Oligoflexus sp.: one gene and its partners. Each later gene encodes a partner of the first gene's protein in a complex. Links are inferred from orthologs where the notes say so. Each region holds a gene or a part of one and is shown in the gene's direction. Other genes may lie near its edges.

Region 1 (2,797 bases):
GTTCAAGAGGCATGGCCACCTGCAAAACATCGGCCGTTTGCGTTTGACTCAGGATGGATTGCAGGAGTGGACTTTGCGCGACAAGGCCAGGGATTTGCGCGGGTTCCACGAATTCAAGGCGTCCCGCGAGAAGCGCGAGAGCGGGATTTTGCTGCATGAAAAGTTCAGGATTGCCTGTGGCCAGCATCTCTTGAAGACGCAGCTGCCAGTCTTCCAAAGCCTCAGGCATAGCCTCGGTCGGGACCTCGCTCACAGTATTTGTTATGATGGAAGCTGTGGCCGTCACAAGCGGTGCCGAGGCCTCGGCGGCTGGCGCACGGACAGGCGTCTGACCCATGTTGAGACTGGGTTTTGCTGCTATGGTCTCTTTAGCATTTTCCGGGCGTGGGCCGGGCGTGCGAACGGCGGCTTCCAAGGTTTTTGTCGTGTCGGGTGCGGACCGATTCCATGGAGCCTCAGTCGGTTCCGATTTTTGCATGCGACGCGGGGTTGGGGCGGGCTGTCTTGGCGTAGCCTGCTCCTGCTGGACGGGCTGAGCCTTGAGGGGAGCGGCCGGACGCGGGCTTTGCGGCCTCACGGGAGGCTGCTGGGCAGGACGCGCCACGGCGCCAGTCTTGGGCGCCTGAGCAGTGAGGTGCTCCGCGAATTGGCTTTTCTGTGAAGAGCGTCCAGGGTCCGCAGAAGGTGCGGCGCGAGGGTTCGTGGATTCATTGACTGTCAAATTGTCAGTCCAGGTATCCGATCCGCGCGAACTTTTCGTGAAACTATTGTTATTGATATTTGTCACGACTCAAGTTTCCTTCTCGCATGCCGATACACCGTTTTGGCTTTCCATGACTCATCAGCACATACCATGCCATAAATACGACTCACTTAAATTCATGGGTTAGAGCGAAGAGATTCTCCTGACTCGGCAGTTATAGCCTTTTAGACGGCGCTATTTGCCTGGTGGCGGATGCGCCGCGGGCTTCGCACATGCGGATTTCAGGTGAATTGTTATTGACAGCGAGGGGCTGATTTAAGATTATGTGACGCTCTCTAGCCTCAGTTCGCTAGGATCCCTATTCTTTGAATAGGTTTAAGCTCGATAGATAGACCTTTTCGGGTGGTTCAAACCCGGATGAATCGGAAGGAGATATTCATGTTTGCCGTTTTCCAAGCTGGCGGCCATCAGTACCGTGTTAGCCAAGGCGATCAAATTACCGTCGATTTTCTGGAAGGCAAAAAAGAAGGCGACAAAGTCAGCTTTTCTAACATTTTGCTGGTAGGTGGAGACAAGACCAAGCTTGGCGCTCCTTTCGTTAGCGGTGCGAGCATTGAAGCTGTGGTGAAAACCCAGACTTTCAATAAGAAGGTTCTGATCGGTAAATTCAAACGCCGTAAAGACTACAAGCGCACCCGCGGTCACAAGCAACCGGTTACGGTTCTTGAAATCAGCGGCATCAAATCCTAAGCGACCCTAACAAGGAGTAAACGTCATGGCTCACAAGAAAGCTGGCGGTAGTACAAAGAACGGCCGCGACTCCAATCCCCAATATCGCGGCGTAAAAGTATACGGCGGCGAAACCATCACGGCCGGTAGCATTATCGTCCGTCAGGTTGGCAGTACGTTCCACGCTGGTAACAACGTGGGAACTGGCAAGGACTACACTCTGTTTGCTCTCGTTGATGGCAAAGTTGAATTCAACACCTCTTCGAAACGCAAAAGAGTCAGCGTCGTTCCAGTCTGAGATTAAGCGAAATTCGAACGTGTTATTTCTCACCTTCTGACACGTTCGAATTTGACCTCTCTCGGCTTCAGCGGTATAAGCACGAGCCAGAGCAGGATGATTGTTGATTCTTCCCCACCTTCACGCCTGCAATTGGAATCAAGCCTGAAAAGTATCCCCCTATGCGGAGGGCCAAGTTGTGGCATTCGTTGATGAAACAGAAATAACCGTGCGTTCTGGCGATGGCGGACCGGGTATGGTCAGCTTTAAGTCGGCCAAAAATGCGCCCAAACTTGGACCCGATGGTGGTGATGGCGGCTTCGGCGGCAGCGTTTATCTCGTGGGCAAAGCTCAGCTGAACAGTCTGAGTGGACTCTACTATCGGCGGCGTTACGCAGCGGAAAATGGAGCCAAAGGCGGCACCAATAACTGCACGGGTCGTAACGGTGAGGATCTTGAGATTCCCGTTCCGGTCGGAACGCAGGCTTACAATGCCGAGACAGGCAAGCTCGTCGCAGAAGTACTCGAAGACGGACAAAGAATTTGTCTCGCACCGGGCGGCAAGCGTGGTCTTGGCAACATTCGCTTTCTTTCCGCAACGCACCAGGCTCCGCACGAAAGCACCAATGGTGGTGAAGGCGTCGAGATGGAATTGCGCCTGGAATTGAAGCTGATTGCGGATGTGGGTTTTGCCGGCTTTCCCAACGCGGGAAAATCCACGCTTCTGAGCAGCATCAGTGCGGCTCGTCCCAAGATCGCGGATTATCCCTTTACGACTTTGATTCCCCAGCTTGGTGTTGTGGCCGTTCCCGAAATGGATGAATGGGGCAACGCGAGTTTTGTGGCCGCGGATATTCCCGGTTTGATCGAAGGCGCAAGCGAAGGCAAGGGCCTGGGTCATGAATTTCTGCGGCATCTGGAGCGCACGAAGGTCGTTGTCTATGTGATCGATCCTTTCGCCCTGGATGAAATGCCTCCTCTTGATGCCTATGAAACGCTGGAAAATGAGCTGCGCTCTTTCAGTGAAAGCCTTGCCAATAAAAAGCATCTGATCGCTCTGACGAAGAGCGATATCGCGCCCGAGGACT
Region 2 (5,481 bases), on another replicon or contig:
TGGAACGACCCATGGACAGGTGGACATCAACCTGAAGGAGCTGAAAGAGCGCAGGATTTCCGATCTGAACAAACTCGCACGTGAACTGGGCGTCGAAGGCTCGAGCAGCATGCGCAAGCAGGATCTGATCTTCGCTTTGCTGCAGGCTCAGTCGGAACGCGGCGGTGTGATTTACGGTGAGGGCGTCCTGGAAACTCTGCCTGACGGCTTTGGCTTCCTCCGCGCACCGGATTACAACTACCTGCCAGGTCCTGATGATATTTATGTATCGCCTTCGCAGATTCGTCGTTTCAACCTGAGAACCGGTGATACGGTTTCGGGTCAGATTCGTCCGCCGAAAGACAGCGAGCGCTACTTTGCTCTCTTGAAAGTGGAAGCGGTGAACGGCGCGGCTCCGGATCCAGGTTTCGATAAGATCCTGTTCGACAACCTGACCCCGCTTTATCCCATGCAGAAATTCAAGATGGAAGTGGGCGGCTCGAACTATTCGACCCGTATCATCGACATCATGTGTCCGATCGGTAAAGGCCAGCGTGCTCTGATCGTGGCCCCTCCGCGGACCGGTAAAACCGTTCTTCTGCAGAATATTGCTCACTCGATCGAGAAGAACCATCCGGAAGCCATCCTGATCGTCCTCCTCATCGACGAACGCCCCGAAGAAGTGACGGACATGGAACGCTCGGTGAAGGGTGAGGTTATTTCCTCGACCTTTGATGAGCCTGCCCAGCGCCACGTCCAAGTGGCTGAGATGGTGATCGAGAAGGCGAAACGTCTGGTTGAACACAAACATGACGTAGTTATCCTGCTCGATTCGATTACCCGTCTGGCCCGAGCCTATAACTCTGTTGTACCTCCCTCTGGAAAGATTCTTTCAGGTGGTGTAGATTCCAACGCGCTGCACAAACCAAAAAGATTTTTTGGCGCAGCCAGGAATATTGAGGACGGCGGTTCCTTGACCATTATCGCGACGGCCCTTGTGGATACCGGCTCGCGTATGGACGAGGTGATCTTCGAAGAATTCAAAGGTACGGGTAACATGGAACTCGTTTTGGACCGCAAACTGGCGGAAAAACGCGTGTTCCCTGCGATGGACATCAACAAGTCCGGGACTCGTAAGGAAGAGCTGCTCTTGCCTAAAGACGTGCTCAACCGCATGTGGATTCTGCGGAAACTGCTGCAGCCTCTGAACACGGTGGATGCTATGGAATTCCTTCTGAATAAGATGGAGAAGACCAACACCAACCAGGACTTCCTGGAATCCATGAACGGTTAATCAAAAGCACCAGCCCATGGGATGCTCGATTGGCGAAGCATCTAGGGCTGGTTTGATGCGCGGAAGGAATTGAGTATGAAAAAGGAAATTCACCCGAACTATCAGGTTTCCAATGTTATCTGCGCCTGCGGTAACAAATTCGAAACCCGCTCGGTGAAAAAAGAAATCCACGTCGAGATCTGCAGCAGCTGCCACCCCTTCTTCACCGGCAAGCAGAAGCTGATGGATACCGCCGGTCGTATCGAGAAGTTCAAGAAGAAATACGCTCGCAGCTAATCTCTGCGCCGCGTTTTGGCAGCCCAAAGTCTCTCCAAGGCCCTATCTGGTCGGAGAGGGTTTGGGCTTCGCTTTTTGAACCGACGGCAAGCAGGAGGCTCAGTCCCCAATGTACGATAAACTTGAATCCATTGAATTCCGCTTTGTGGAAATCGACAGCCTGATGTCCCGCGATGGACTGAGTGGGGCTGAGATCACCAAACTTTCCCGCGAAAGGGCCGGTTACGCGGAAATCATCGCCGCCTACCGCGAATATAAAAAGCTCAAGAGCGATCGTGATGCCGCGAAGCTGATGCTCAATGAAGAGCCGGATGCCGAACTGCGCGCCATGGCCAAGGAAGAACTCGAAACCCTGGAACTGCGTTTGGTGGAAGTGGAAAAAGAGCTTCAGATCCTGACGCTGCCGAAGGACCCCAACGACGATCGCAACGTGATCGTGGAAGTCCGGGCCGGAACGGGTGGCGAGGAGGCCTCGCTGTTCGCCGCTGATCTTCTGCGAATGTATACGCGTTTTGCCGATAAATGCGGCTGGAAGACCGAACTCATGTCGGTGACCGAATCGGCCACCGGGGGTTATAAGGAAGCCATCATCCTGATCAAGGGTGACAAGGTTTACCGCCGCCTGAAATTTGAATCCGGCGTGCACCGCGTGCAAAGGGTCCCGGCGACCGAAGCCCAGGGCCGTATTCATACCAGTGCCTGCACCGTGGCGATCCTGCCTGAAGCGGATGAAGTGGATGATGTGCCGATCGACTCGAAGGATCTGGAAATCACTCTTTGCCGTTCCTCAGGTGCGGGCGGTCAGCACGTGAACACCACCGACTCGGCCGTGCGCATTCTGCATAAGCCCTCGGGCCTTGTCGTGGAATGCCAGGACGAGCGTTCCCAGATCAAAAACCGTGAAAAAGCCATGAAGGTTCTTCGCTCCCGCCTTCTGGAAAAAGCCCAGAAGGAGCAGGCCGACGCCATCAGCGCCGACCGGAAAAGCCAGGTCGGTTCCGGCGACCGCAGTGAACGGATTCGAACCTATAACTTCCCGCAAAGTCGCGTGACCGACCATCGCATCAACCTGACTCTTTATAAATTGAGTGAGGTGATGGAAGGAGACCTTGCGGAGATCGTCGATGCTCTGGCAGCCTATCATCAGACCGAACTTCTTAAAAATGAACTCGATAAGGTGCAAGGCGTATCATGAGCCAACAGATCTGGACCATCAAGGATGTGATCGACTGGTCGATTCCCTTTCTCAAGGAAAAGGGTTCACCGAGCGCCCGGCTGGATGCCGAACTTTTGCTCAGTGATGTCCTGGCCTGTCGCCGACTTGATCTTTATCTGGATCATCATAAGCCTTTGAATAACGAGGAACGCAGCGCCTTTCGCGATCGCATCCGGCGGCGTTCCCTGGGTGAGCCGGTGGCCTATATCCTGGGCAGGAAGGAATTTTATGGCCATGAATTTTCCGTCGGCCCGGCGACCCTGATTCCGCGCCCGGAAACCGAGCACCTGGTTGAAATCCTTCTGAAAAGTTTCCCGGACGACAGCCAGCTCACAGGCCTTGATGTGGGAACCGGGACCGGCTGCATTGCGATCAGTCTGAAAAAAGCGCGGCCGCAGTGGAACCTGGAAGCCTGGGACGTCAGTCACGAGGCTTTGAGCGTCGCGGCAAAGAACGCCGAAAAACTTTCTGCGCCGGTGACCTTGGAGCAGCGTGATGCTCTGAAGGATGCAAGCTGGTCGGCCTGCCTTCACGGCTTTGATTTCATAGCCTCCAATCCCCCGTATATCGCGGCGTCTGAACGTTCCGAGCTGCCGGTGTCCGTGGTTCGCTTTGAGCCGAGCCTGGCACTTTTTGCCGAGGAAAGCGGACTGATTTTTTATCGGACCTTCGCGCGGAAGGCTGCCCAGAGTCTTCGCAAAGGCGGCAAAATTTTCCTTGAAATCGGCTCCGGACAGGCTTCTGATGTATGCTTGTTATTAGAGGAATCAGGCTGGCAGGACATTGCCGTTCATCAGGATCTGGCAGGACTGGATCGCGTGATTACTGGAACAGCTCCTCTCACATAAGCTCCCGTTTAGGAAGGCTGTAAAGAGCGATGGTCGATCAGCAGCAGTACTCCTGGCCCCTGTTTCGACGTTTTCTGTTCCTGTGCCTCGGTGCCGGCACAGTCCTTATGCTTTTGGCCTATCTTTACCGCTCCATCATGATCGGACTCGTGACGAGCGCGATCATCTCCTACATCGCGGCTCCCGGTATCAATTATCTTTGCGAGATCCTCCCCGTCACGCGCAAGACGCTGGTCGGGATTTTGATTTTCCTTGTGGTGACGATCTGTACGCTCGGTGCGGTGCTCGGCATTCCTTACATCTATCAGGAGCTGCTGAATATCGTGCAGATGGTGCCGGATGCGATGGCCTATGCCGAACGCCTGGCCAAACCTTTGATCGACTGGGCCCGGCATTCGAAGATCGTCCCGGATGAAACCATCGAGGCCGGCTTTCGCAAGATGAACCTTCTGCAGCACGTGATGGGCGCGTCGGATACCATGCAGGGCGTCTTCTCCCGCACGCCCAAGGTTTTGGAATGGGCCTTCAACCTGGCTATGATTCCGCTCTTCACCTATATGATGCTGGCCGACAAGGATGATATCAGGAGCCTTGTGAAAAACTGGACGCCGAAGGATCTGCATCCTCTGATGCGGGTGTTCGTGGCCCGGATTGATACCGTGCTGCGCGCGGTGGTGAAGGGTCAGTTCCTGGTCGCGTTTGTTCTGAGCATCTTTTATATGGCTGGCTTCAGTCTGATCGATCTGCCCTCGGGCATCGCCATCGGTGCGATCGCCGGAATCTGCCGCGTGGTTCCCTACTTCGATGTCTTCGTCGGCCTGATTCTGAGTTCCATTGTGATCATGACGCAGGGCAGCGGCATTGCGGTTTTCATCGGCGTTCTGATCGTCATTGCCGTGGTGCAATCACTCGACGGCATGATCATCACCCCGCGCATCATCGGTGATCGCGCGGGACTGCATCCGATTATCGTTATCGCTTCGGTTTTCTCTTTTGGTCACTGGTTCGGCCTTTTGGGTGTCCTCCTCGCGGTCCCGATTGTGGCGGCCTCTGTGGTGGCTTTGCAGATTTGTCTGCCTTACTTACAAAACTCACCATTTTATCGCCTGCCGCCCTCTTAGCCGCGGAACTCGGCGCGATCACCAACACAAAATTCGTCTTGTCCTTTTCGATGCTGGCCAGGTTTTCCAGCTTGTCAAGATGCACGGCCTCTTCGGGGCCGCTGATATCAAAGACGAGCAGCGAGCGCCGATCGTTTCCTAATACTTTCATACAGCTGGCTATCAGCGCCGGACGGCGGTAAGGTGTATCCAGGATGACCAAAGGGAATTCCACCTGACTGTAATGCGAAAGCCAGGCATCGCGTTCCTCGGGCTCACGTGGCGGGAAGCCTAGATAGAGAAAGGGTCCATTGAGAAATGGACAGATCGAAAGGGCGGCTGTCACAGAACTGGGACCGGGTATGGGTGAGACATGGGCGCCGGCCGCGTAGGCGACTTCGAGCAGCTTATTGCCCGGATCAGCCAAAGTGGGAGTGCCTTGGTCGCTCATGAACACCACGGTCTGACCGGATTTCAGAGCTTTTTTGACGGCATCAATGGTGTCGAGTTCGAGATGCTCTGTCAAACGAAGGTAGTCACGATGGATGGAAGCGGCCTTGAGTGTTTGTCGGGCAACCTTGTCCTCTTCGAAGACGATGAGGTCGGCTGTCCGCAAAGCTTCCAAACTGCGCAGGGGAATATCGTTTGGGTTTCCAAGAGCATTGGCTGCCATTATGAGCTTGCCGCTCGGGCTTTCGGTATGTGATGGGATCAAAGGGGCGTCCTTTCCGGTTCAACCTGAAGTCCAGCCTTGGGAAAATCCTGGGT
Region 3 (5,752 bases), on another replicon or contig:
GCGATTCGTCGCATTCACACGGCCGGCTCGATCAGCAGTCTCTTCGTTTAACAGGGGCGGCGACCGGGTTTCACGCATTCACGGGTTGACAAGGGACTTGCCAGTCTCGGGCGTTCCCTATATAACCCTATGCTCAAGCTTGGTCTGCGCAGCTTTTTGCAGCCAAAATGATGCAGCTCGACCCGAAAATGGGCGCGGATGTGCTTGCTTTTAGGAGATATGAAATGTCTGAAGAACTCGTAAAAATTGAGGCTTCCCCTCGCGAAGTCAAAGGTAAAAGCCATATCCGCAAACTGCGCAAAAGCGGTCGCATCCCTGGCGTGTTGCTGGACAAAGGTCAAAGCATCATGCTTGAGTTTGACCCAAAATGGCTTGGCAAAGCGTACAAAAACGGTAAGCAATTTGAATTAACATTCAATGGCCAGACCCGCGTTGTGAAAGTCGTCGAACTTCAGATCGACCCTGTCAAGCGCATCCCATTGCATGTGGACCTGATGTACGCCTAAGTCCGAGGGCTCCGATTGAAGCTCATCGTAGGGCTGGGCAATCCAGGCGACAAGTACCAGAAGACCCGGCACAATGCTGGGTTTTTGATCCTTGATCAAATTCTGTCCCGTGCTGGTGGAAGCTGGCAGGGGCGAAAGTTTGATGCCGATTTTGCGCGCGCGCCGGTCTGCGGAACGGACAGTCTGCTGCTCAAGCCGCAGACGTTCATGAATCTCAGCGGCCGTTCAGTAACCCAGGCTATGCGCTTTTATAAGATCGCCATCGAGGATGTGATCGTGATGCACGATGACATCGACGTTCCTTTCGGCAAGGTGAAAGCCCGAACCGGCGGAGGTCATGGCGGACATAATGGAATTCGTAGCATCATGGCGGAAAGCGGTGCGGAAAACTTCGCCCGTGTGAAGCTCGGCGTGGGCCGACCTGTCGGCGTCGGTGATGTTTCGAATTGGGTGCTCGGCAATTTCACATTGGATGAACTCATTCAGGTCGAGACGCAGATGGTGGACGAAACATTGATTCGTCTGCAGGGTCTGATCCGGAATCCTGGTTGATGACATAGTTTTAGAGCTCTCTTGCTGATCATAATGATTGGCTGCTCAAACCATAAGGGAGGTAGTGTGTCACTACGCGAGTATGAATTTACCTTGGTTGCCAAGGCTGATCTTCCAGACGCTGAAAAACAAAAAGTTTTCGCGGGTTATGAAGAAATCCTGAAGCGCGGCGGCGGCGAGCTGATCCAGCGCAACGATTGGGGCGCCAAGCGTTTGGCTTATCCCATCCGTAAACATTTCCGCGGCCATTATGTGTTTTATGATGCCGCCAGTACTCCTGAAAACATAGCTGAGTGCGAACGCCTTCTGCGCATCGACGAAAACGTTCTGCGCTTTATGGTCGTTAAGATCGACGACGAAGTGGACATCGCCGCTCGTAAAGTCGAACTCGCCAAGGCTGCTGCGGCTGCCCAAAGACAGCCTGAGGAGAAGTAATCCATGAGACTCATTCTGAGCCAAAACGTCGAAAACCTCGGCCGTATCGGTGATCTCGTTAAAGTGAAGAACGGCTATGCCCGTAACTTCCTGATTCCTCGTGGATTGGCTGTGGTCGCTAACGAAGGCAACCAGGCTTCGCTGAACCACCAGATACGTCTTCTGGAAAAGAAGAAAGCGTTGATCCTCGGTGAAGCGAAAAAGCAAGCCGGCTTGATCGAAAAAATTTCCGTCACTGTCACCAAACAAGTTGGTGAAGATGAGAAAATTTTCGGTTCTGTCACCACTGCTGAGCTGGAAGAGCTGCTGGCGGCTGAAGGCGTAAAAGTCAGCAAAAAAGATATCAAGCTGACCGAAGAAATTAAAAAAGTCGGTGTTTACTCCGCAGAAGTTCGCGTGCATCCTGAAGTGGTCGCGAAATTCAAAGTTTGGGTTGTTGCTCCGCAATAATCCCTTGATAATTCCATAGGTCCCTCGCGAGACCTATGGAATTCAGACCTCACTGAGACTCCCCAATGGCGTCAGGACAATCTCTGCCTCATTCCATCGATGCAGAAAAAGCTGTACTCGGCGCGATTTTGAGCGATGCCGATAGCTTGACCCTTATCGAGGGTATGCTCGAGGCGAAGCATTTTTTCATCGATTCGCACCAGAAAATCTACGAAGCCATCTTGCAGCTATCCGCAGCAGGTGAGTCCGCAGATATTGTGACCGTTGCGGAAAAACTGCGTCATAACCAGGTTCGGGATTTGGGGCCTGCGTATCTCATTGATCTGACCGAAAATTGCCCTGTTGCGCAAAACCTTGAGCATTATGCGCGCATCGTGCGCAACATGTACTATCGTCGTGGCGTGATCAAAGTCTGTCAGGAAGTGGTGGAGCGCGCCGAGAATTACGAAGGCAACATCGAAGCTTTCATTGAAAGCGTCGAAAAGCAGTTCCTGCAGATTTCATCGGAATATGACCGCAAGGGCATCGTTCCCGCCGATATCGTCCTGGAATCGACGATTGACGAGATCCAAAGGAAACTGGAGCTCGAAGGTGTTGTGACCGGTGTAACGACCGGATTCAACGATCTGGACACGCTCACCGGCGGAATGCAGCCGAGTGACCTCGTGATCCTCGCCGCGCGCCCAGCAATGGGAAAAACGGCCTTCGTGTTGAATCTTGCAACGAACGCGGCCTTGTCGGGCAAAAAAGTGGCTATCTTCACTCTTGAGATGAGTAAAGAGCAGCTGATGGCTCGTGTGCTTTCCGCAGTGGCACGCGTGGACTCGTCGCGTCTTCGTAAAGGTGATCTGAGCGATGAAGAGCAGGATCGCCTCATGGAAGGCGCCCGCCGCATTTATGAGCACAAGACCCACATGGGCATTGATGAAACTCCAGGCATCAGTCTGATGGAACTTCGTTCACGCTGCCGTCGATACCACAAGGAAAATGGTCTCGACATGATTGTGATCGACTACCTGCAGCTGATGACGATGGGCGCCGACCGTCCCGACTCGCGGGAACGTGAGATTTCCGAAATCTCCATGGGGCTCAAGAACCTTGCCAAGGAATTGAAAGTCCCCGTGGTCGCTCTCGCCCAGCTGAACCGCGGTCCCGACCAGCGTCCGGATAAAAGGCCGAAGCTCTCCGATCTTCGTGAATCGGGTTCGATGGAGCAGGATGCGGATATGATCATGTTCATTTACCGGGACGAGTACTATAACCCAGCCTCCGAACTCACCGGCATTGCTGAAATTTTGATCGCCAAAAACCGCCACGGTGCAACGAAAACGATCAAGCTCGCCTATCAGCCGAATTACGTGTCGTTCCAGAATTTGTTCCAGGAAGGTTCGATGACGGACTATGAGGGTTGACGGCTGCTGCTGAAGGTTCGATGACGGACTACGAGGGTTGACGAAGGCCAACGAAGGCTGAGGGAAAGAGAAGAGCCTTCCAGAGGATGGAAGGCTTTTGATCATCTCAAAGACCGTATTGCTTGATCTTCTTTCGCAGTGTGTTGCGATTGATGCCCAGAATCTTGGCAGCTTGCACCTGATTTCCACCCACGCGGCGGAGAATCTGGACAAGCAGGGGCTTTTCCACTTTGGACATGATCAAATCATAGACATCATCTGGGTAGAACGTTCCAATTTGATCGAAGAATCGAGAGATTTTCAGTTCAACAACATCCTCGATCGAATATTGATCAAGTCTGGTGATGAGATCTGCATCATCGATGTGTATTCCTCGGCGAGACAACGCAGATAAGCGTTTCGTCGTCTCCGAAGGAAGGCTTCGATCGGACGCGGATGGCGTAGGTTCAGGATCCGGGGGCAGCTGGTCAATAGGATTTTCCATGGGCAACTCAGAATTCGAATGCTGATGCGATCCGCAAAGATCTCGGTCATGAGCCGAGAAACACTGCGATTTTGGGTGAGAAAGATTTAACGCATGCGATCCGACCCTGTCAACGCCCATCGCTGAATATCCCAAAGGACAAGGGCTCGGCAACCCTTGCCTACTTTTCAACACCAGGCCCTCCTCGTAGAATGGAATTAAGGCGTCAGAACATACCTGCCCCCGCCAACAAAGGGCCTGCAAGGGCCTGAAAATCCTCAGAAGACTACAAGGTCTTGCAGTAAAGGTGCTTGCGTTGTAAAAATTCATGTCGTGTCAATGCAAGCAGGGAGTCAATAAGCCTTATATGAACGTTGATATGCAAACTGAAAATAATAAAAACGAATCCAACCACATCAAAGATCAGGACGAAGGCGCTGCTCAAGCAGGCGCCACTGCAAACGGTTCTGATGAGGGAGCGGAATTGCAGGACGAAAAGATCCGTCACCTCGAAGATGAGGTTCAGGAGCACAAGGACCGTTATCTGCGGACTCTGGCAGAAATGGACAATATGCGTCGCCGCCACGAGCGCGACCGGCAGGACCTTCTGAAATTCGCATCTGAGAAACTTCTGATGGATCTTTTGCCAGTCCTCGACAGCTTTCAGAAAGCTGTGACGGCGGGTGATGCTGTGACGGCGGCTGGCTCTACCTCCGCGTCTGGCTCTACCTCCGCGTCTGGCTCTACGTCCGCGGCTGGCACTGCGACCACGGGTGGTGCTCAGGAAGCAGGCAATGCGATTGTCGAAGGCATCCGTATGGTCCATAAGCAGCTGACGCATGTGCTCGAGGCTAACGGCCTGAAAGCTGTGGATGCTGTCGCCAAGCCGTTTGACCCGAACTTTCATCAGGCGATTCAAAGAATCGAAGGTGATGTTGACGAGGAAACCGTCAAAGACGAATACCAACGTGGTTATACGCTGAACGGACGACTGATTCGTCCATCGATGGTCAGTGTCCTGGTTCCTAAACCAGACTGACAAGGGGCAGGGAGGACCCGAGCTTTGACGCGCAAGCGAGACAAGAAGCCTTCCGGTCCTCCTGCAACTCCCGAACGGAATACTGACGAGCAGGCGCTCCAGGAATTTTGTTCCGCTGTCCACTACGAAGAGATGAGCTTCGAAAACTGGTGCACGAAGCACAAGAAGCTGGACCTTGAGATCCCGATCTTTGTCACGCGGACCCAACTTTCCGCAACATTTCGCACCGTGGTCAAACTCTCGCGCACCATCCGCACACACTCCGCGCAAGGCCACCAGGAAAAACGCGAAAAGATCGAACGTGAAGTGGTTTTAGGACCTGATACTGACTGCGCGAAGGCCATCAAATTAAAAGGTCTTGGCGATGTGGAAGGTGATCAGGCAGGCGACTTGTGGATTATCATTAAGATAAAAGAGTAGACCTGTCGGTCGAACCAAAGCCACAAAACGCCGGAAAAAACCGCAGAACTCATGTTTTCACGGCGCAAGCCGAACAAAAATACAGGGTCAGAGAAAAAAGTCCTCATCTAGCGGGAGTGAAGGCATGTCGGAGACGAATCAAGGTAAGCTTGCAGTTGTCAACAGTGAGATGCCACTGCTGCCTCTGAAGGATATCGTGGTATTTCCCAACATGATTGTCCCGGTCTTCATTAATGAGGACCTGTGCGTCAATGCAGTGGAAAGTGCCTTAGCCAAACAGAGGAAGATCTTCCTTTCCGCTTTCAAAGTCATGGGACATGAAGGCGAAGGACTGGAAGCCCACCTGGAACCGCCATTCGATGTCTATGATATCGGCACCGTCTGTTCCATCATGCGGACCCGGAAACTTCCGGACGGTCGTATGAAGGTTCTGGTGCAGGGTCTTCATAAGGCGATGGTGACCGAGCTCGTTCAG

Evidence for each region.
Region 2: rplU (region 1) and rpmE share a complex: the UniProt entries of both Bacillus subtilis proteins name them as parts of the 50S ribosomal subunit. The link is inferred for Oligoflexus sp. from one-to-one orthologs.
Region 3: rplU (region 1) and rplI share a complex: the UniProt entries of both Bacillus subtilis proteins name them as parts of the 50S ribosomal subunit. The link is inferred for Oligoflexus sp. from one-to-one orthologs.

Annotation. Positions count from the first base shown.
Region 1 is NZ_DASTAT010000140.1:17,119-19,915, forward strand. It holds rplU (50S ribosomal protein L21), read left to right. Parts: upstream 1-1,141; coding sequence 1,142-1,453; downstream 1,454-2,797. Other genes in the region: VFO10_RS29095 (flagellar hook-length control protein FliK), read right to left, coding at 1-787; rpmA (50S ribosomal protein L27), read left to right, coding at 1,479-1,730; obgE (GTPase ObgE), read left to right, coding at 1,909-2,797. UniProt on the Bacillus subtilis protein: This protein binds to 23S rRNA in the presence of protein L20.
Region 2 is NZ_DASTAT010000112.1:15,558-21,038, forward strand. What follows is about bases 284-2,948. They hold rpmE (50S ribosomal protein L31), read left to right. Parts: upstream 284-1,348; coding sequence 1,349-1,549; downstream 1,550-2,948. Other genes in these bases: rho (transcription termination factor Rho), read left to right, coding at 284-1,273; prfA (peptide chain release factor 1), read left to right, coding at 1,659-2,744; prmC (peptide chain release factor N(5)-glutamine methyltransferase), read left to right, coding at 2,741-2,948. Also shown: more of rho, read left to right, coding at 26-283; more of prmC, read left to right, coding at 2,949-3,613; VFO10_RS24720 (AI-2E family transporter), read left to right, coding at 3,643-4,734. UniProt on the Bacillus subtilis protein: Binds the 23S rRNA. While neither of the L31 paralogs is essential, this protein seems to function as the main L31 protein.
Region 3 is NZ_DASTAT010000071.1:78,307-84,058, reverse strand. Bases 284-3,219 are described here. They hold rplI (50S ribosomal protein L9), read left to right. Parts: upstream 284-1,496; coding sequence 1,497-1,943; downstream 1,944-3,219. Other genes in these bases: dnaB (replicative DNA helicase), read left to right, coding at 2,009-3,219; rpsF (30S ribosomal protein S6), read left to right, coding at 1,125-1,493; pth (aminoacyl-tRNA hydrolase), read left to right, coding at 522-1,058; VFO10_RS16075 (hypothetical protein), read left to right, coding at 284-506. In the rest of the region: VFO10_RS16080 (ribose-phosphate pyrophosphokinase), read left to right, coding at 1-51; more of VFO10_RS16075, read left to right, coding at 225-283; more of dnaB, read left to right, coding at 3,220-3,355; VFO10_RS16050 (helix-turn-helix domain-containing protein), read right to left, coding at 3,462-3,839; VFO10_RS16045 (nucleotide exchange factor GrpE), read left to right, coding at 4,198-4,857; VFO10_RS16040 (hypothetical protein), read left to right, coding at 4,882-5,277; lon (endopeptidase La), read left to right, coding at 5,402-5,752. UniProt on the Bacillus subtilis protein: Binds to the 23S rRNA.